DNA from 3 places in the Rhizobium indigoferae genome. Region 2 is predicted to be linked to each of the others. Evidence: predicted binding sites of a transcription regulator. Region 2 holds the regulator's gene; each other region holds the start of a gene.
The links. The regulator LexA, encoded in region 2, represses DNA repair genes until DNA is damaged. The targets are predictions, from matches to a motif close to TGTTCNNNNTGTGTTCNG.
Positions count from the first base shown of each region.

Region 1: the regulator LexA is predicted to act here: its motif matches at 2,057-2,074, upstream of U5G49_RS15430 (putative DNA modification/repair radical SAM protein).
Region 3: the regulator LexA is predicted to act here: its motif matches at 1,322-1,339, upstream of U5G49_RS00285 (DNA recombination protein RmuC).

Region 1 covers NZ_CP140635.1:3,056,688-3,064,053, reverse strand. Annotated here, with positions in the region: gene U5G49_RS15445 (dicarboxylate/amino acid:cation symporter) at 1-190, shown strand, start outside; gene U5G49_RS15440 (glycosyltransferase family 4 protein) at 264-1,322, opposite strand; gene greA (transcription elongation factor GreA) at 1,350-1,826, opposite strand; gene U5G49_RS15430 (putative DNA modification/repair radical SAM protein) at 2,080-3,312, shown strand; gene U5G49_RS15425 (UdgX family uracil-DNA binding protein) at 3,312-4,766, shown strand; gene carB (carbamoyl-phosphate synthase large subunit) at 4,823-7,366, opposite strand, start outside.
Region 2 covers NZ_CP140635.1:1,753,638-1,761,003, forward strand. Annotated here, with positions in the region: gene gltA (citrate synthase) at 1-1,166, opposite strand, end outside; partial or broken gene U5G49_RS09040 (ComEC/Rec2 family competence protein) at 1,457-3,887, shown strand; gene lexA (transcriptional repressor LexA) at 3,868-4,587, opposite strand; gene U5G49_RS09050 (VOC family protein) at 4,787-5,683, shown strand; gene kdsA (3-deoxy-8-phosphooctulonate synthase) at 5,680-6,525, shown strand; gene eno (phosphopyruvate hydratase) at 6,772-7,366, shown strand, end outside.
Region 3 covers NZ_CP140635.1:51,905-59,270, reverse strand. Annotated here, with positions in the region: gene U5G49_RS00290 (globin-coupled sensor protein) at 1-1,166, opposite strand, end outside; gene U5G49_RS00285 (DNA recombination protein RmuC) at 1,372-2,598, shown strand; gene U5G49_RS00280 (ribokinase) at 2,679-3,578, shown strand; gene U5G49_RS00275 (methyl-accepting chemotaxis protein) at 3,926-6,265, shown strand; gene ptsN (PTS IIA-like nitrogen regulatory protein PtsN) at 6,354-6,818, opposite strand; gene hpf (ribosome hibernation-promoting factor, HPF/YfiA family) at 6,892-7,366, opposite strand, start outside.

The DNA.
Region 1 (7,366 bases), 1.3 Mb from region 2:
GGCACTCATTCTCGGCATCGACCGCTTCATGTCGGAATGCCGGGCGCTGACCAACCTCGTCGGCAATGCGGTGGCGACGATCGTCGTGGCACGTTGGGAAAACGAGCTGGATACGGTGCAACTCGCCGCAGCACTGGGCGGCCAGACCGGAGAGGATACTTCGGCTGCCGGGCTGCAGCCGGCCGAATAGTTAGCCGCTATCCCCTTATCCTTAGAAACCCTGCAGCGGCCCGTCATCCAACGGGCCGTTTCTCTTTTCGGCTTCAGCTGCGATTGTCGCCGAGAAGACTGTTATAAACGGCGCCGATCGCACTTGCTTCCTTCTCCAGCGCGAAATTCGCCCTGACATGCCGCAGCGCATTCTCGCCATGCGCGAGCGCCAGAACGGGATCTGCGATATAGGGCGCGATTGCCCGCGTCAGCGCCTCGCCATCGCCGGCGGCGACGACCGAACCTGTCTCGCCCGTGACGATGAGCTCGGCATAGGCGCCCGCATCCGATGCCACCACCGCGGTTCGCGAGGCCATGGCTTCGAGCGGCGTCAGGCCGAAGCCCTCGTTGCGGGAGGGGGCGACATAAAGCGTCAGGCGGCGATACCAGATCTTGATGTCAGGCACTTCGCCGAGAAAGAGGATACGGTCGCTCAGTCCGGCGGCGGCGACGTCCGCCTTGAGTTTGTCTGCGAATGCCACGTGCTCCGCCGTCACGCGGCCGGAGACGACTGCCGTCCACTCAGTATGCTGCGGCAGGAGTTCGATCATCGCCGTCACGAAAAGATCAGTGCCTTTCTGATGGCGCACACGGCCGAAGCAGCCGACGAGATGGCGGCCGGGCAGGCCGGTGGCGGCGATGCCGTCCTCTGCGGTTTCCGGCGGATGGAACAGAGCAAGGTCGACGCCGTGCTGGATGACCGTGTGCGGCACCTCGAGGAACGAGCCGGAACGGTCGCTGGTCGCGATAACGGCGTCCATGCGACGGATCAGCCATTTCGTATAGGCGGTGTGGCGGCGTTGCGCGGCCGAGGTGAAGAGAAGCTTCAGCGGCATGCGCGTGAGATGGCGAAGCAGGATGCCGACGGCCATCTCGTTGTTGCGGCGAGCGTGCCAGACACGCCGGCGCGGGCGCGCCGGCGGGCGCCAAAGGCCGAGGAGCTGCCGCCACTTCAGTTTCGGCAGGTCCTCCGGCAGGCCGGGGCCGAGTGTCGCGATCTTGATGCCGAGCCGGATCTGGCACGGGATGAGCTGGACGATCGTCGACGTGACGCCGGAGAGCCGGCGCTTGAAATTGGGCGCAATGATCTCGACGTCACGGATATCAGGCAAGGGAGGGGTCTCGCGGCTCGCGGGCGATCAGCCCCAGGAAACCTGGAGGATTTCGTAGGCCTTGGAGCCGCCCGGCGCGTTGACCTCGATGGAATCGCCGACTTCCTTGCCGATCAGCGCACGGGCGATTGGCGAGGAGATGGAGATGCGGCCGGCCTTGACGTCGGCTTCCTGGTCGCCGACGATCTGGTAGGTCTTTTCTTCCTCGGTGTCCTCGTCGATGAGCTTCACCTTGGCGCCGAACTTGATCTTGTCGCCCGACATCTTGGTGAGGTCGATGACCTCGGCGCGCGCCGTCAGGTCTTCCAACTCGCTGATGCGGCCTTCATTGTGGCTCTGGGCTTCCTTGGCGGCGTGGTATTCGGCGTTTTCGGAAAGGTCGCCATGAGCACGGGCTTCGGCGATCGCCTCGATGATTCGGGGGCGCTCCTCCTGCTGGCGCCAGCGCAGCTCTTCCTGCAGCTTGACGAAACCGCCCGGTGTCATCGGTACCTTTTCAACCATTTTTCTGTCCTTCAATCCTCGTATCCGCACAATCAGCGGCGAACACAAAAGAAAACAGGTCCCGAAGGGGAGCTTCGGAACCGTGCCACAATCTTAGTCGGACGCTTATAGCAGATCGCCACGGCCGATTTCCAGAAAATTCGCATAAGAGAAACGCCGCCCGCCCCGATATCAGGTGGTGCGCCTTGAGAATGGGCAGAAATCCGATCGTCCCGATTGACTCCGCACAAGAGAACATATAGTGAACATACTAATGAAGAAGTCGCTCACAGAACGCTTGGCCATCCTTTCCGATGCCGCGAAATATGACGCTTCCTGCGCTTCCAGCGGCACGGTGAAACGTGATTCCCGGGCAAGTGGCGGGCTCGGTTCGACCGAGGGATCCGGCATCTGTCATGCCTATGCACCGGACGGGCGGTGCATTTCGCTTCTAAAAATACTGCTGACCAATTTCTGCATCTACGACTGCGCCTATTGCGTCAATCGCTCGTCGAGCAATGTCGAACGGGCGCGCTTTACGCCCGAGGAGGTCATCTGGCTGACGCTGGAATTCTACCGCCGCAACTATATCGAAGGCCTGTTCCTTTCCTCCGGCATCATTCGTTCGTCCGATTACACGATGGAAGAGATGGTCCGCATCGTCCGCGAACTGCGTGTGACCCATAATTTCCGTGGCTATATCCATCTGAAATCGATCCCCGAGGCGTCACCGCGTCTGATCGAGGAGGCGGGGCTTCATGCCGACAGGCTGTCGCTCAATATAGAGTTGCCGACGGATAACGGCATCACCCGCTTCGCGCCGGAAAAGAAGCCTGCCAATATCCGGCGATCGATGGGAGATCTGAGGCTGAAGATCGAGGCCGCCAGCGAACCGACGCTGCGGACGAAGAAGCGTCAGCGTTTCGTGCCGGCCGGCCAGAGCACGCAGATGATCGTCGGCGCCGACGGGGCGAACGATGCGACGATTCTTGCGACAAGCGGCCGGCTTTACAGCAGCTACGGCCTGAAGCGCGTCTATTATTCCGCCTTCAGCCCCATCCCGGACTCGTCGAAAAATCTGCCTCTGATCAAGCCGCCGCTGATGCGCGAGCACCGGCTCTATCAGGCCGATTGGCTCTACCGATTCTACGGTTTCGGCATCGACGAGATCACCGCGAACCAGGCGGGTGGCATGCTCGATCTCACGCTCGACCCCAAACTTGCCTGGGCGCTCGCCAACCGGGCCGAGTTTCCCGTCGATATCAACAGGGCCGAGCGTGAACGGTTGCTGCGCGTGCCGGGGCTCGGCACCAAGACGGTCAAAGCGATCGTTTCGGCTCGGCGGTTTCGCCGGTTGCGGTTGGACGATCTCCAGCGGCTCGGCATTTCGATCAAGAAGGTCCAATCCTTCATCTCGGCGGAAGGTTGGTCGCCGCGCCGATTGATCGAGCGCCCCGACCTTCGCGCCATGTTCGAACCGCAACCTGAACAATTGTCGTTGCTGTGATGCGCCGGGTCGTGCTTGCAGGACGAGGGGAGCTTGCCGAATGGCGTGACGCCGCGCGCGCTTTCGCGGCTGCGGGCATCCTGCCGGAAGAGATCGATTGGCGCGAAAAAGGCGCGGAGGCGGACCTTGCGTTTCAACGCGACGCCATGCCGCCGGCGCCTGTCACGGCACGTAAGCCGATGACGGTGCCGCCCGCCTTCATCGAGCTCGCGCAGACAGTTCTCTGCCATACCGACCCGGCGCGCTTTTCCCTGCTTTACCGTCTGCTCTGGCGGCTGCAACTGGACCGGCAACTGCTGGAAGTGGCTTCCGACGAGGACGTTGCCCATGCCAGGCTGATGGCGAAAAACGTTCGACGCGACGCGCACAAGATGACGGCCTTCGTCCGCTTCAAGGAGGTCGGTGCGGTATCGGCGGACCGTCGAAAATTCCTCGCCTGGTTCGAGCCGGATCATCATATCGTCAGGCGCACAGCGCCCTTCTTCCAACGGCGCTTCACCGACATGGACTGGCTGATCGCCACGCCCAAGGGTTCGGCCGCCTGGGACGGCGAGCGGCTGACGATGAGCGACGAGCCGTGCGAAAAACCCAATCTCACCGATGCTGCCGATGAACTTTGGCGCACCTACTACGCCAGCATTTTCAATCCGGCGCGGTTGAAGCTGAAGGCGATGCAGGCGGAGATGCCGAAAAAATACTGGAAGAACCTGCCGGAAGCCGATCTCATCCCCGGGCTGATCGCATCGGCGGAGAGCAAGGTGCGGGCCATGGCCGCGCGGGAGGCGACCCAATCGTTGCCCTTTCACGATCGCCTGCAGGAAGCCGCGCGCACTATTCCTGCCGCGCCCGAAGCGCCGGCGGGCACGCTGGAAGCACTGCGCGCGGAAGCTGCCGTCTGCACCCGTTGTCCGCTTCATGCGAAGGCGACGCAAACCGTATTCGGGGAGGGGCCGCGCGATGCCGAGGTGATGTTCGTCGGCGAGCAGCCGGGCGACCAGGAGGATATATCAGGGCGCCCCTTCGTCGGTCCCGCCGGCAGGCTCCTCGATCAAGTGATCACTGATGCGGGCATCGATCGCTCAAAGCTTTACGTCACCAACGCCGTCAAGCATTTCAAGTATGAGCCGCGCGGCAAGCGTCGCATCCATCAGAAGCCTAATATGGGCGAGGTGAAGCATTGCCGCTGGTGGCTCGATCTGGAGATGGCGCTGATCAAGCCGAAGCTGGTCGTTGCGATGGGGGCGACGGCGCTCGCGGCGCTGACCGATACGAAACAGCGGCTGCAGGATGTCAGGGGGAAAGCGATCGCGATCGACGAGAGGCGAACGCTCTTCGTGACGGTGCATCCATCCTATCTGCTGCGTATTCCCGACGAGCGGCTGAAAGCGGATGAACTGGCACGATTTCGCGAAGATATGCTGACAATTCAGCGCCTTATGCTGGCGGCTGCATAAGCTGATTCAATGGCAAGGCTGGCGCCATCGCTCATCGAGCGATGGCGTTCCGTATCTCAGGCGAAATAGCTCTGCAGCGGCCGCACTTCCAGATTGCCGGCTTTCAGCGCCTTGATCGCCTGGGCGGCGGCCTCTGCGCCTGCCATCGTCGTGTAGTAGGGCACCTTCTGCATCAGCGTCGCACGGCGGAGCGACTTGGAGTCCGAGATCGCCTTGTTGCCATCGGTGGTGTTGATGACGAGCTGGACCTGGCGGTTGCGGATCGCGTCCTCGATGTGCGGACGGCCTTCGAGCACCTTGTTGATCTTGGTAGCGGTGATGCCGTTTTCGCCAAGGAAGCGGGCAGTGCCGCCGGTCGCCAGCACTTTGAAGCCCTGCTCGACGAGGATGCGGATCGCCGGCAGCACGCGCGGCTTGTCCGCGTCGCGGACGGAGACGAAGACCGTCCCGTCGCGCGGCAGCTCGACGCCGGCGCCGAGCTGCGACTTGGCGAAGGCCAGCGCAAAATCGGTATCGAGGCCGATGACCTCACCCGTCGAGCGCATTTCCGGGCCGAGCAGTGTGTCGACGCCGGGGAAGCGGGCGAAGGGGAAGACGGCTTCCTTGACGGCGATGTGCTTCAGCTTGCGCGGATCGGGCTTTTGCCCATAGGCGGCAAAGGTCGCATCGAGTTTCTCGCCGGCCATGACGCGGGCGGCGATCTTGGCGATCGGCGCGCCAATGGTCTTTGCGACAAAGGGCACGGTGCGCGAGGCGCGCGGATTGACTTCGAGAACGTAGACGGTGCCATCCTTGATGGCGAACTGGACGTTCATCAGGCCGCCGACATTGAGCGCCTTGGCCATGGCCTTGGCCTGGCGCTCCAGCTCGTCGAGCAGTTCGACCGACAGCGAGCGCGGCGGCAGCGAGCAGGCGCTGTCGCCGGAATGGATGCCGGCTTCCTCAATATGCTCCATGATGCCGGCGACATAGACATCGGTGCCGTCGGAGAGGCAGTCGACATCGACTTCGATGGCGTTGCTGAGATAGCTGTCGAAGAGCAGCGGGTTCTTGCCGAGCAGGGTGTTGATCTGGCCGGTCTTGTCGTTGGGATAGCGCTGCTTGATATCCTCAGGCACGAGTTCAGGCACGGTATCGAGCAGGTAGGTCTGCAACTGGCCTTCCGAATGGAGGATCTGCATGGCGCGGCCGCCGAGCACGTAAGAGGGACGCACGACCAGCGGGAAGCCGATTTCGGTGGCGACCATGCGGGCCTGCTCGACCGAATAAGCGATGCCGTTGTTCGGCTGATTGAGGTCGAGCTTCATCAGGAGCTTCTGGAAGCGGTCGCGGTCCTCGGCAAGGTCGATCATGTCGGGCGCGGTGCCGAGGATCGGGATGCCGTTCTTTTCGAGGGCTTCGGCGAGCTTCAGCGGGGTCTGGCCGCCGAACTGGACGATGACGCCGACGACCTCGCCCTTTTCCTGTTCTGCCCGCAGGATCTCGATCACGTCTTCGGCCGTTAGCGGCTCGAAATAGAGGCGGTCCGACGTATCGTAGTCGGTCGAGACGGTTTCCGGGTTGCAGTTGATCATGATCGCCTCATAACCCGCATCCTTGAGCGCGAAGGCGGCGTGGCAGCAGCAATAGTCGAACTCGATGCCCTGGCCGATCCGGTTCGGGCCGCCGCCAAGGATAACAACCTTCTTGCGGTCGGAGACTTCAGCTTCGGAGCGAGCGGCGCCGACGAAAGGCGTCTCATAGGTCGAATACATATAGGCGGTCGGCGAGGCGAATTCGGCCGCACAGGTATCGATGCGCTTGAAGACAGGCCGGACGTTCAGGCTGTTGCGGAATTCGGCGACTTCCTTCGGGCGCTTGCCGGTTAGTGTCGCCAGGCGCGCGTCGGAAAAGCCCATGGCCTTCAACATGCGCAGGTTAGCGGCATCATCAGGCAGGCCGTGCTCGCGAATCCGGGCCTCCATCTCGACGATCGCCTTCAGTTCGGCGATGAACCAGGGATCGATTTTGCAGCCTTCGTGGACTTCGGCTTCGCTCATGCCCTGGCGCAGCGCCTGGGCGACCATGCGCAGGCGATCGGGCGTCGGCGTGCCGATTGCGGCGCGGATGGCGTTCTGGCTGGATTCGCCCTCTTCAAAGCCGGGGATCTCGATCTCGTCGAGGCCGGTCAGGCCGGTTTCCAAGCCACGCAGCGCCTTCTGCAGCGATTCGGCGAAGGTGCGGCCGATCGCCATGACTTCGCCGACCGATTTCATCGCGGTCGTCAGCACCGGCGAGGCGCCGGGGAATTTCTCGAAGGCGAAACGCGGGATCTTGGTGACCACGTAGTCGATCGACGGTTCGAAGGAGGCAGGCGTTGCGCCGCCGGTGATGTCGTTATCCAGTTCGTCCAGCGTATAGCCGATCGCGAGCTTGGCGGCGATCTTGGCGATCGGGAAACCGGTGGCCTTCGAGGCGAGCGCCGACGAGCGCGAGACGCGCGGGTTCATTTCGATGACGACGAGACGGCCGTCCTTCGGATTGACGGCGAACTGGACGTTCGAGCCGCCGGTCTCGACCCCGATTTCGCGCAGCACCGCGATCGAGGCGTTGCGCATGAT
Region 2 (7,366 bases):
CGGGCAAGCGCGAAGAGCACGGTGAACATGGTCGTGGGGAAGCCCAGCGCCTTCAGCGTGATGCCGGAATAGAAGTCGATGTTCGGATAGAGCTTCTTTTCGATGAAATATTCGTCGGTGAGCGCGATGCGCTCCAGCTCCATCGCCACTTCGAGCAACGGATCATCCTTGATGCCGAGTTCGCCGAGCACTTCATGCGTCGTCTTCTGCATGATCTTGGCGCGCGGATCGTAGTTCTTGTAGACGCGGTGACCGAAGCCCATCAGGCGGAACGGATCGTTCTTGTCCTTGGCGCGGGCGATATATTCCGGAATGTGGTCGACCGAGCCGATCTCGTTCAGCATGTTGAGCGCTGCTTCGTTGGCACCGCCATGCGCGGGGCCCCAGAGGCAGGCGATGCCGGCGGCGATGCAGGCGAACGGGTTGGCGCCCGACGAACCGGCGAGACGGACGGTCGAGGTCGAGGCGTTCTGCTCATGATCGGCATGCAGGATGAAGATGCGGTCCATGGCGCGGGCAAGCACCGGATTGACCACATATTCCTCGCAAGGCACGGCAAAACACATGCGCAGGAAGTTCGAGGCGTAGTCGAGGTCGTTCTTCGGGTAAACGAAGGGCTGGCCGATATGGTACTTGTAGGCCATGGCGGCAAGCGTCGGCATCTTGGCGATCATGCGCAGGCTGGCGACCATGCGCTGGTGCGGATCGGTGATGTCTGTGGAGTCATGGTAGAAGGCCGACAGCGCGCCGACGCAGCCGCACATGACGGCCATCGGATGCGCATCGCGGCGGAAGCCGGTGAAGAAGCGGCTCATCTGCTCGTGCACCATGGTGTGGTGCGTGACGCGATAATCGAAATCCTTCTTCTGCACGGTGGTCGGCAGTTCGCCGTAAAGCAAGAGGTAGCAGACCTCGAGAAAGTCGCCATGTTCGGCGAGCTGCTCGATCGGATAGCCGCGATGCAGCAGGACACCTTCGTCGCCGTCGATGTAGGTGATTTTCGATTCACAGGATGCAGTCGACGTGAAACCCGGATCGTAGGTGAAGGAAGCCGTGTTCTTGTAGAGGGCACCGATATCGATGACGCTCGGTCCGATCGTGCCGCTTTTAACGGCAAGGTCGACTGATTTGTCACCGATTTTTATTGTAGCGCTTTGATCCGTCATGCTGATCCTCCGAAATGGCGGTGGCGCCATAAAAGCGCCATAGGGGTTAAGCGTCCTCACCGATAGCTATATGATCGCGAGGCTAATGCCAAGTTACCGTGATGGCATTTTGTGCATTGCAGTATCACCTTTTAGGCACTGCAGCGATGAGCCGCATGCATATCGGAAGCCGATGATTCGACTGCTCTTTTGGCTCTTTCAATTTTCCCTCACTTTTCAATCGATTATTCTTGCCGGATTTGATTGGCGGTTGCATTCTGGCTGTCTGGGCGAGTGACCTTGGGCAGCACATGCAGGAGTTGACGACAGTCGAATTGCGGCCGGAAGCAGGCGCCGGCCTTGCCGACTCCGCCGGTTTTTCTCCGCCTGTCGTGGTGACGCGGCCGCCAAGGACGCAGTCGGCGACACCGTGGCGCCACCGGCTGCCGGCAGCAGCCTCGCAATCGCTGCGTGGTGGCATGCGCATGCTGGGCGAAGAGGCGGACCATGGCCGCCTGCTGCTGTTCTCACCGGTCTTCCTCGGCGCCGGCTCAGCCTTCTGGTTTCTAGCGGCATCGGACTTCCCGCTCGTTGCATCGCTGCTCTGCCTGTTGGTGCTGACCGTCGCGGTTCTCATCGCCAGCCGCAGCCCGGGCGGCATTGCGGGCAACGCTGCTGGCGCTTGCACTTGTCGCCTGCGGCGTGGTCTCGGCGCAACTCGAGAGCCGACGGGCTTCGACCGTGATCCTCGATTCATCAGTGACGACGACGGTGACCGGCCGTGTCGAGCGGCGCGAAGGCGATGGTCGCGGGCGGTGGCGCTATATTCTTGCCGTCACCGGTACTGAGGCGCCGGAGGTGAAGCGGCCGCCGGGGCGCATAACCGCGATCGCCCGCGGCGCGGACGCGCCTTTCGAGATCGGTGATATCATAACCGGCAGGGCACGGCTGACGCCGCCAGCAGGTCCAGCGCTTCCTGAGCTCAACGACTTCTCCTTCGGTGCCTATTTCGATGGCATCGGCGCCAACGGCTTCTGCTACGGTGCGCCGACAAAGGTCGATTTGCAGGCAGGTCCGCAAGCGGCCAGATCGACGACGGAAGCGCTGCTCGAAGGTCTCTACCGGCTGCGCAGCGGTATCGGCGACCGCATAAGGTCGATTCTGCCCGGCGACACCGGCGCTTTTGCCGCTGCTCTGGTGACGGACGAGCGGCGCGCCATCTCGAATGAGACGACGGAGGCGCTGCGCCAGTCCGGTCTGGCTCATATCATCGCTATCTCCGGCCTCAACATGGCGCTGTCAGCCGGCATCTTCTTCGTCGGTTTCCGCATGCTGCTCAGCCTCTTTCCCGGTGTCGCCCAAGCCTATCCGACCAAGAAGATCGCCGCTGCCGGCGCGCTCATCGCCGTCACGGCCTATTTCCTGATCTCCGGCTTTGCCGTCTCGGCCGAACGCGCCTTCATCATGATGGCGATCATGTTGATTGCCGTCTTCTTCGACCGGCCGTCGATCAGCCTGCGCAATGTCGCTCTCTCGGCGCTCGTCATTCTCGCCATTTCACCGTCCGAGGTCTTGGGTCCGAGCTTCCAGATGTCCTTTGCTGCGACATTGGCGTTGGTATCTGGCTACCAGCTGTGGAAGGACCGGCGCGTCCGCGAAAACGCTTTCCTGAAGCTGCCGGTGTTTCGGCCCGTCGTTACGGTTGCGGGTTTCTTCGGCGGCGTCTTCCTGACCTCGCTGATCGGCGGCTTTTCCACCGCGCTGTTTTCGATCGAGCATTTTCATCGCCTGACTGCCTATGGCCTGCCGGCAAACCTCGCGACGATGCCGATCATCTCCTTCATCATCATGCCGGCCGGGTTGCTGGCGATGCTGCTCATGCCTTTCGGTCTGGATGTTTTGCCTTGGAAGGTCGTCGGATTCGGCCTCGATCTGGTGATCGCGATCGCAAAGACGGTGTCCGGCTGGGGTGGCGACATCGGCATCGGCCGCTTGCCCGCTTGGTATTTCGCGATAGCCGTCGCAGGCTTTCTGCTGCTGACGCTGCTCCGCACCCGGCTGCGCCATATCGGCACGTCGATCATCGCGATCTCGACGCTCGTCCTCTTGCTTCTGCCGGTTCCCCGGCCGCCGGATCTGGCGATTTCGGAGGATGGTGGTCTCGTCGCAATCGTCGAGGCGGGGGCCATGGCTTCCAACCGTGAAAGACCGCCGGATTTCATCTTCGACCAGGCAGAGAGCGCTGGTCCTGCCGACGCATCACCCGCCGAAGATCTGGATGGTCCTGCTATCCCGCCGGAGGGAGAAGACCGCCGCGTCAGGCTTTCCCGCGATCAGCAGAACGAAGCAAGGTCGGCGATGCGGGCGGCTGCAGCTGGTGGTGAAGCAAACCGCTTTTCCTGCGTCAAGAAGGCCTGGTGCATATCAAGGCTTGGCAATGGTCACGTGGTTGCTGTCATCGACAATGCCGCCTATCTCGGTCCGGCATGCGACGCGGCCGATATCGTCGTGACGTCGGTCCGCCTGCGCTTCAACAGCTGCCGCTCAGGGGCGACGCTCTTCACCGGCGAAACGCTGCGCAGGACCGGTTCCGTCGAGTTGCGGTTCGCCGACGCCGGCCTGGAGGTCGCAACCGCATTCGATGCATTGTCGCGGCCATGGATGCTGCATCGCGCCTATGACTGGCGCAGCAACAGTTTTGCCGAATCCAGAATGCCTGATGTCAGTGATAGCGGCGAATGAGGCCGACGAGCTTGCCCTGAACCTTGACGCGGTCCGGCCCGAAAATCCGGGTCTCGTAAGCCGGGTTGGCCGCCTCCAGCGCGATCGAGGCGCCTTTGCGGCGGAAGCGTTTGAGTGTCGCTTCTTCGTCGTCGACGAGAGCAACGACGATGTCACCAGGACTTGCGGTGCTGCCGTTGCGAATAATCACGGTGTCGCCGTCGAAGATGCCGGCGTCGATCATCGAATCGCCCTTGACCTCGAGCGCATAATGTTCACCGGAACCGAGCATGTCGGCCGGAACGACGATGTCGTGGGTGTTGTTCTGGATCGCCGAGATCGGAACACCGGCGGCGATACGGCCCATGACCGGCACGGAGACCGAGTTGCCGTTGTCGGCGACGGGTTTTGCGGGAGCAGGAGTGGCGACCGGCTGCGGCTTGCCAAGGCTGCCCTCGATGACGCTGGGCGAAAAGCCGCGCCGGGGCTGAATGCTGGGGCTGTAGGCCTCCGGAAGCTTGATAACCTCTAGCGCGCGGGCGCGGTTCGGTAGGCGGCGAATGAAGCCACGTTCCTCGAGCGCCGTAATCAGCCGGTGAATCCCGGACTTGGAAGCGAGGTCCAGGGCATCCTTCATTTCGTCGAAAGATGGCGGAACGCCGGATTCCTTCATGCGCTCATGAATGAAAAGGAGAAGCTCCTGTTGTTTGCGCGTGAGCATCGACGTTGTGACCTCGTGATTGAAACAAATCCAGAACAGACACTATATGTTCCATATGTGTTCCGCAAGTAGCTAAATTTCCGTAAAACTTGGCGCCAACTCGTTGAGATTTTTATTTTCATTCGCCGGATTGGGACACATGTCTTGCATTGAGGGGCGCGCCATCGCACATCTCTTGCCGTTTCCAGGAGAGGATATCATGAACGAGCGTTCCGCCAAGCCGCACCCGCTGGATCATGTGGTGCTGCCCGTCGTCAATATCGATCTGGCGCGCGAGAGGCTTGGCAAGCTCGGCTTCACCGTTGCCGCCGATGCACGCCATCCCTTCGGAACGGAAAACGCCTGCGTCTTTTTTGCCGACAAGACCTATCTGGAGCCGCTCGGGATTGCGAGTGTCGAGGAGAGCGAGGCCTCAGCGCGGCAAGGCAATGTTTTCACGGCCCGCAACCGGGCCTTCCGCTTCCGCTGCGGCGAGGAGGGGCTTTCGGGGCTTGCTTTCGGCAGTAAGGATGCCGGCGTCGATCATCAGAACTTCGTCGGCAACGGATCGAGCGCCGGCGAGATGCTGCAGTTCACCCGGCCGATGAGGATGCCGGACGGTTCTGAGAGCATCGCCGGCTTCAAGCTGGCTTTTGCCGGCGACCTGCGAGCGCCCGATCTGTTCCTTTTCAGCGTCGAGCGCGTCAATCCGCTGCCGGCCGACCGCGGCGCGCTGGAGACGCATGCCAATGGCGTCACCGGCATTGCCGAGATCGCGCTCTGCGCGCCTGATGCTGCCGCATTCGGAGCCTTCGTCGGCCTTGCCGTGGCGCAGGCGGCAGTCGAGAAAACCGGTTTTGGCGTTAATATTGCTGCGTCGAACGCGAAAATCAGCCTGATGACGCCGGAAGGGCTGGAAGCCTATTTCGAGATCGCCGGCTCATCCGCCGATCGCGGCCTGCGTGGCCGGGCAATCCTCTTCATTGTCGCCGATCTTGCCGTGACAGAAGCGCATTTGGCTGCTAACGGGGTGACATACACGCGCAAGAACAATCGCATTCTGGTGAAGCCCGCGCCCGGGCAGGGCACGCTCTTCGCCTTCGAGGAGACACGATGAGCACTGAGACGAATTCCGAAGTCAAGATCGGCGAAGGCCAAGGCCAGGTCACCTTTTCCAATACCGGCCGCCTGTCGCTGATTGCCGGTCCCTGCCAGATGGAGAGCCGCGACCACGCCTTCATGGTTGCCGGTACGCTGAAAGAGCTTTGCGCAAAGCTCGGCATCGGCCTCGTTTACAAGAGCTCTTTCGACAAGGCGAACCGCACCTCTCTTTCGGCTGAACGCGGCATCGGGATCGAAAAGGGCATGGAGGTCTTTGCTGACCTCAAGAAGGAATTCGGCTTTCCTGTCCTGACCGACGTTCATACCGCCGAGCAATGTGCGGAGGTGGCAAAGGTCGTCGACGTCCTGCAGATCCCGGCCTTCCTTTGCCGCCAGACCGACCTTCTCATCGCCGCCGCCAAGACCGGCCGCGTCGTCAATGTCAAGAAGGGCCAGTTCCTCGCTCCCTGGGATATGAAGAACGTCCTGAAGAAGCTCAACGCCAGCGGCAATCCGAACGTGCTGCTGTGCGAGCGTGGCGCCTCCTTCGGTTATAATACGCTGGTTTCCGACATGCGTTCGCTGCCGATCATGGCGGCGATGGGCGCGCCCGTTATCTTCGATGCGACCCATTCCGTTGCGCAGCCGGGCGGGCAGGGCGATTCCTCCGGCGGTCAGCGGGAATTCGTGGAAACACTGGCGCGCGCAGCAGTGGCTGCCGGTATTGCCGGCGTCTTCGTCGAAACCCACCAGGACCCCGATAATGCACCTTCGGACGGCCCCAATATGGTCTATCTCAAGGACATGCCGCGGCTGCTTGAAAAGCTGCTTGCCTTCGATGCGGTCGCCAAGGTTTGACGTTCAACAGCCTGACATGATCGTGCTATAGGCATGTCGCGAAAAAGTGTGCAGCGGTTTTGCGACAATGACATGCGGAAAGCCAAAGACCTAAAGCGTGGCAAGCGAATCTGAAAGATCGCGACGCGCTTTAGGCGAGATCCGAACGCTTTCGAAGGCTGGAAATTGCAGCATTGTAATTTGCACGCCTTCGACTAAGACAGGTTTCGAACCGACTTATCACCACCCACCGAGCAGGAAGAACCCATGACTGCAATCACCGATATCATCGCCCGCGAGATTCTCGATAGCCGTGGCAACCCCACCGTCGAAGTCGATGTCTATCTCGAAGATGGCAGCATGGGCCGCGCGGCCGTTCCCTCGGGCGCCTCGACGGGCGCGCATGAGGCGGTCGAACTGCGCGACGGCGGCAAGCGCTACCTGGGCAAGGGTGTCGAAAAGGCGGTGGAAGCCGCCAACACCGAGATCTTCGACGCGATCGGCGGCATCGACGCCGAAAACCAGATCCAGATCGACAACATCATGATCGAGCTGGACGGCACGCCGAACAAGTCGCGCCTCGGCGCCAACGCCATCCTCGGCGTGTCGCTCGCCGTCGCCAAGGCTGCTGCCCAGGCGTCCGGCCTGCCGCTCTACCGTTATGTCGGCGGCGCTTCCGCCAGCCTGCTGCCGGTGCCGATGATGAACATCATCAACGGCGGCGCCCACGCCGACAATCCGATCGATTTCCAGGAATTCATGATCCTGCCAGTCGGCGCCGATTCGATCGCCGAAGCCGTGCGCATGGGTTCGGAAGTCTTCCATACGCTGCGCAAGGAACTTGCCGCGCAGGGCCATAACA
Region 3 (7,366 bases), 1.7 Mb from region 2:
GAGATCAGGTTCTTGATCTCCTTGGCCGCTTCCGCGGTGCGCTGGGCGAGCTGGCGGACTTCCTGGGCGACGACGGCAAAACCCTTGCCGGCATCACCGGCGCGCGCTGCCTCAACGCCAGCGTTCAGCGCCAGCAGATTGGTCTGGAAGGCGATCTCATCGATAACGCCGATGATCTTGGAGATCCCGGTCGAGGATTTCTCGATGCCGGCCATCGCCGAGACGGCGCTGGTGACGAGTTCGCCGGAGTTCTTCGCCTTCTCCTGCGTCTCGCGCACGGCGGCCGAAGCCTTCTCGGCATTGGCGGCCGTCTGACCGACGCTGACGGACAGCTGCTGCAGGGCGGCCGAACTCTCCTCAACTCCTGCCGCTTGCTGGGCAGTGCGCAGCGCCAGATCGTTGGTTGCATTGGAAATCACGTCGGCACCGCTCATGATATGGCCAGAAGTCTCGCGCACGGAGGCGAAGGACTGGCGAAGGGCGCTGACGGCGCGGTTGTAGTCCTCGGCCATCTGCCGGAAATTGCCCGGCAGGTCGGACGGCAGGGTGGCTTCGAGATCGCCGTTCGACAGCGCTTCCAGACCGCGGCGCAATTGCTCCAGCGCTATCGCCTGATCGGATTCGGCCTGGGCACGCTCCTCTTCCAGGGCGTGGCGCTTGGCTTCGAGCGTCTCGAGATAGACCGAGATGGAATAGTCCATGTCGAGCATACCGGCCTTGATGACGGCCGACAGCTTCTCGGCCAATGCCTTGCCCTCTCGGCGCGCAAAGATCGACGGCCACTGCTTCTCCATGATGCCCTTAACGAGCTCGGACATGACGATGGCGTAACCGCCAATATACCAGCGCGGCTCCAGCCCGATGCGGGCGTGCGTCCGGCCGACCGCGGTCACGCCGTTGACATAGCTCTCGTCGAACGCGCCGCCGGCCAGATTGGCCCAATGATCCTGCTGGCGCTTCTTGGCATGGTCGACATGGCTCTTATCGGCGAAGAAGCCTGAGACCGCGGGGGTCTTGGCGATCTTGGCGTAGAATTTATCGAGGGCACCGCCGATCAGCTCCGATATGACCGGACGCAGATCCCGCATCGACTTGCGCGCTGCCTCATCCAGTTCGATGAAATCGAGGCGCTGCCTGAGGGCGTTGTCGGTCTGCTGGGCGGTCATGGGGATCTCTGTACTTGGCGCGACGCGCGCGGGAAGGAATTTCTGCGCCGCAGGTTTTGGCCAATATGGTTGAGCAATCGTTAAATCGACGGCGATTTCTTCTCGCCGAGCGAGGAAGAGCGATGGCTTGCGAGGATATTGGGGGCCGCCCATTCCGTTCACGTTTTGATCTATATATTGCCGTTTCTTCTGTTATGCTCGCGGCATGACCATCCATTCCGAATCGCTCGCCCTTTCCCTTGCCTCGATCAACCCGGCCATGCTGGCGCTCATCGGCGGAGTTCTCGCCGCCCTCGCCCTGCTGGTGGTCGTGCTTCTCCTGCGCAGTGCCAGCCTTCGCCGCGAGCAGGCGGAGGAAGCGAGCTTTCGCGCTGAGGAAAACGAAGCGCGGATGGCAGAGCTTTTGAAGATCCAGGCGGAGATGCAGGGCCGCATCGCTGTCATGACCGAGGTCTTCGGCGCGCGGCAGAGCGAACTCAACCAGACGATCAGCCAACGCCTCGACGGCATGTCGCAGCGGGTCAGCTCGACAATCACCGAGCAGACGAAATCGACGCATGAGAACCTGCAGCGGCTGCAGGAGCGGCTGGCGGTCATCGATGCCGCACAGAACAATATCCAGACGCTCGCCAAAGATGTCGTCGGGCTGCAGGCCATTCTGTCCAACAAGCAGACGCGCGGCGCCTTCGGCCAGTCCAGGATGGAAACGATCGTCGCCGACGGCCTGCCGATGGGCGCCTACGCCTTCCAACAGACGCTGTCCAACGGTTCGCGGCCGGACTGCACGATCCGCATGCCGAACGGCGCGCCGCCGCTGGTGATCGACGCAAAATTTCCGCTCGAAGCCTGGAACGCGATCCGCGACGCCGGCAGCCCCGAGGCCGGCAAGATCGCCGGCCAGCAATTCCGCCGCGACATGGAGGTCCATATAAGGGACATTTCCGAGAAATATCTGATCCAGGGCGAAACCCAGGATACGGCCTTTCTCTTCGTGCCGTCCGAATCGATCTTCGCCGAGATCCACGAGCACTTCGAACCGGTGGTGCAGAAGGCGCACCGCGCGCGTATCGTCATCGTCTCGCCATCGCTGCTGATGCTGTCGATCCAGGTCATCCAGGCCGTGCTCAAGGATCAGCGCATGCGGGCGCAGGCGCATCTGATCCAGGGCGAGGTGGCGATTCTGATGGACGATCTCAGCCGCCTCGACGAGCGGGTGCGCAAGCTGCAGGGCCATTTCGCCATGGCGCAGAAGGATATCGACATGGTGGTCACGTCAGCCGACAAGCTCACCAGGCGCGGCGCCAAGATCGAAGCGCTGGAATTCGAGGCGGGCGGCAGCGATGCAAAACCCGCCCGCGACAGCGAAACTGCGGCCAAATCGGTGGAAAGCCGAACCGGTCTTCTGAAGCTCCGGGTGGTTGACGAGGAGTGACCGCTTCGGGCAGTGTCTCGCCCGCATGAAACAGTTGGAGCATGATTTCATTTGCAGGCTCCAGAAGACGGGACACATTCATGATCACAGTTTTCGGGTCCATCAACATGGATCTCATCGCCACGACCGAGCGCCTGCCGAAGCCCGGCGAGACGGTGGCCGGCAACGGCTTTGCCACGGCCGCCGGCGGCAAGGGCGCCAACCAGGCGCTGGCGGCCCGGCGCGCCGGCCGCTACGTGCATATGGCCGGCGCCGTCGGCAAGGATGCTTTCGCTGCGGAGGCGCTGGCCCTGCTCGATGATGCAGGCACCGACCTTTCTCTGATCAAACATGTCGACGGTCCCACAGGCACGGCGCTGATCCTTGTCGGCGGCGACGGCGAAAACATGATTGCCGTCGTTCCCGGCGCCAATGGCCAGGTCACGCCCACCGATGCCGAGACGGCGATCGGCCGCATGAACGAAGGCGATATCCTGATGCTGCAGCTCGAAGTGCCGGCTGCTGCCGTCGAGCGCGCGCTGTCGGCCGCCCGCGCCAAGGGCGTCACCAGCATCCTCAACCTCGCGCCGCTGATCCCCGATGCCCCGCGTCTCGGCCGGCTCGCCGATATCGTTATTGCTAACGAGACCGAATTCGAGCGGCTTGCCGGACAGGAAGGCATGGACGCCGCAGCGCGTGAGGCAGCCCTTGTGCGCCTGCACGCGGAGACGGGCCAAACGCTGATCGTAACGCTCGGCGGCGATGGGGTCATCGCCATTCGCGACGGGGCGATTTCAAGGGCGCAAGGTCTCAAGATCGAACCTGTCGATACGGTCGGCGCCGGAGACACTTTCTGCGGTTATTTCGCCGCGAGCCTCGACGACGGCCTCGATTTTGTCTCGGCGCTGCGCCGTGCGGCGGTTGCCGGTTCGCTCGCCTGCCTCAAGGCCGGGGCGCAACCGTCGATCCCCTTGAGCGAGGAAGTCGCAGACAGGATATAGTCCGCGTCTCTTTGCGAAGCCGCCGGCAAAACTCCCCGTAATTCAGGGCGTTCCGGCGATTTTCATGGCCCCGATCGATAGCGTTTCATTTAAATTTAAGAGATTTCCGGCGATGTTCCTCGTGGTCGCCGGCGCCTCCCGCCTTTCGGATTCCGGACGTCCACCGCATAATTCCTTAAATCGGAATCGATTTAAGGACAAAATTATGCAGCGATTCAAAGTGCTACAGCGTCCTTTGCGGCTCTCGAAAAGACGCGCGGCGCTGTAGGCGGCTGCCCCATGATGGGGCGAGCCTTTGCTCCTGTGCCGGAGAATGCCCGTTCGGCGCATCCTTGCCCGAGGACCCCATGTTCATTTTTCGCATGAAATCGCTTGCCGCGAAACTCATCGTCATCACCGGCATCGCCATCGCGCTTGTTCTCATCGTTTCGAACTTTTTCCTCATCGGCCAGACCCGGGATCGCGTCCAGACGCTGACGATGGATCAGGCCAACCTCGAGGCAAAGTCGATCGCCAATGAAATTGCCGCCAATGTCGGCGAACTCGCCAGCGCCGCACGCACCATGTCGGGCGTCATCGGCCGCGGCCATGAAGGCAAATCGCTCGATCGCAAGGGCATGATCAACGTGCTCAAGGCCAATCTCGAGCAGAATGCCTTCGCCTTCGGCAGCTGGTTCTGCGAGCAGCTCGGCGCGCTTGACGGCAAGACCACCGAGATCGCCAACAATAATGACGAAGGCACCAACAAGAACGGCGCCTTCACGCCCTACTGGTCGAAGACCAAGGACGGCGGCATTCAATATTCGACCTTCGACAATGATTATACCGCCGCATGGTGGAAGCTTGCCGCCGACAGCGGCAAGGGCGCGATCACGACGCCCTATATGGCCGAGGGAACAGATGTGCCGACGCTGCTGACCTCGATTGCCTATCCGGTCATGTCTGATGGTAAGATGATCGGCGTCGGCGGCGTCGACATTTCGCTGAAGTCGCTGACCGACAAGCTGCAGGCGCTGCATCCTTTCGGTTCGGGCCGCGTCACGCTGCTGTCGCAGGCCGGCAACTGGATCGTCGCGCCGATCCCCGACCTGATGACCAAGGAATATGACGGCGAGGGCGCCGACATCGTCAAGACGGCGCTGTCCAGCAAGCAGCCCGGTCTCGTCAGGAACCTCACCTATGACGGCCTCGATCCCTTCGATCGCGTTGTCTATCCATTCGCGGTTCCCGGCGTCAACGCCACCTGGGTCGTGCTCGTCGACGTGCCGCACACGGCGATTAACGCGCCGGTGCGAGACCAGACCTACATGATGATCATCAACGGGCTGATCGTGCTTGGTGCCGTCATGCTGGCGCTCTATTTCGCCGTCCGCTCTTTCGTGCAGCGGCCGCTCGGCGGGCTCGTCGCCAGCGTCAAGGCGCTGAGCGACGGCCAATATGGCGAACCGGTCGCTGCTCAAGATCGCAGCGACGAAGTCGGTTCGGTCGCCAAGGCGCTCGAAGGCTTCCGCTTCACGCTCGCCGACAGCCGCCGCCTCGAAGACGAAGCCGTCAGAGAACGGCAGGCGGCCGAGACCGAGCGTAGCCGCTCGGAATCGGAACGCCAGGAATCGGTGTCGCTGCAGCGCCATATCGTCTCGATCGTCGGCGCCGGCCTTTCCGCGCTGTCGCAGGGCAATCTTAGTCACCGCATCACCGACGAATTCCCCGGTGAATACGGCAAGCTGAAACAGGATTTCAACGCAGCGCTCGCGAGCCTGGAAGAGACCATCAACACGATGAACCTCAGCGTCGCCAATATCGGCTCCGGCACCGGTGAAATCAGCAACAGCGCTTCCGACCTCGCCAAGCGCACCGAGCAGCAGGCGGCGAGCCTGGAAGAGACGGCGGCCGCGCTCAACGAGCTCACCGCGCAGGTCGATTCCAGCGCCGAGAATGCGCGCACGGCAGCCGAGAACGTCAACCTCGCCTGCCAGGATGCCGAAAAGTCCGGCGAAGTGGTGCAGAAGGCGATTGCCTCGATGCAAGGGATCGAACAATCTTCGACGGAGGTTTCGCGGATCATCGGCGTCATCGACGAGATCGCCTTCCAGACCAACCTGCTGGCCCTGAATGCCGGTGTCGAGGCGGCGCGTGCCGGGGAAGCCGGCAAGGGTTTTGCCGTCGTCGCCCAGGAGGTGCGCGAACTCGCACAGCGTTCGGCCAATGCCGCCAAGGAAATCAAGACGCTGATCAACACCTCGGCCGTCCAGGTCAAGGAAGGCGTCGATCTCGTCGGGCGCGCCGGCGGCACGCTGCACAAGATCGCCGAACAGGTGATGGGCATCAACGACCTCATCCGGCAGATCTCGGCATCGGCCAGCGAACAGGCTGTCGGCCTGAAGGAAATCAACCAGGCCATGAACCAGATGGACCAGGTGACGCAGCAGAACGCGGCCATGGTGGAGGAAGCGACCGCGGCAAGCGTCGCACTCAACGACGAGGCGCAGACGCTGAAGGCGCTCGCCACCCGCTTCAATGTCTCGGGTTCGAGGAACGCCGCAGCCCTTGCCTCCGTCGCGCAAAAGATGCGGGCGCCGGCAGCTACGGCCCCTTCGCTTCGCGTGAGCGCCCCGGCGGTCCGTCGCTCCCTTGCCCCGTCGCCTGGATCCGCGGCCGTGGCGCAGGACAGCTGGGAAGAGTTCTGATCGTTCAGCGCATCATAATGCGAAAGGCGCCTGAGAGATCAGGCGCCTTTTTGCATTCGAGAATCGATGCGTTATCGCGCGACGTGCGTCAGGCAGCGTTCGACGTCTGCTCTTCGTTGAGGAAGGCATAGATCGCCTGGGAGGAATCGGTGGCGCGCAGCTTGGCGACCAGATCGTGATCGCGCAGCACGCGGGCGATCCGCGACAGAGCCTTGAGATGATCGGCGCCCGCCCCTTCCGGCGCAAGCAGCAGGAAGACGAGATCGACCGGCTGGTCGTCCAGCGCCTCAAAATCGACCGGCTGCTCCAGCCGGGCGAAGATGCCGACGATCGAATGGATGTTGACCAGCTTGCCGTGGGGAATGGCGATGCCGTTGCCGACGCCGGTCGAGCCAAGGCGCTCGCGCTGCAGGATGACGTCGAAGATCTCCCGTTCGGAGAGCCCGGTGATCCTGGCGGCTCTTGCGGCCAACTCCTGAAGCAGCTGTTTCTTGGAATTTACTCTGAGGGCGGGAATGATCGCATCCTGATGGAGCAAATCTGCCAATGCCATTTCTTTTTCCTTCTGTCGCCGGGATCAGATAATGCAAGGAGCGGCGGCAATACCGCCGCTCACCACCCTGATCTCAGCCTTTGATACTGGCTGAATCGATCCAGCCAATATTTCCGTCGTGCCGACGGTAAACGATGTTCAGATGTTCCTTGCCGGGGCTGCGGAACAGGAGAAGCGGCTCGTCGGTCATGTCGAGCGCCATCACGGCGGTGGCGACCGACATGGTCTTCAACTGCTTCGTGCTTTCAGCGACGATCGCAGGAGCGAAATCGTCGGCGATTTCATCATCGTGATCAGGAACGGAATCCATAACCGTGTAGGAGACCTCTGCAAAACCATTCAGATGGTTTCCGGCGTGATGGTCCTTCAGCTTGCGCTTGTAACGCCGCAGCCGTTTTTCGATCCGCTGGGAGGCGGCGTCGAAAGCCAACTGCGGGTCGGTCGCCTCGCCGGCCGCATGCAACACCACCCCGCTGTCCAGATGCAGCTTGCAATCCGCCGAGTAACGAGAACTCGCCTTTTCCACGGTCACCTGGCCGGAATATCCC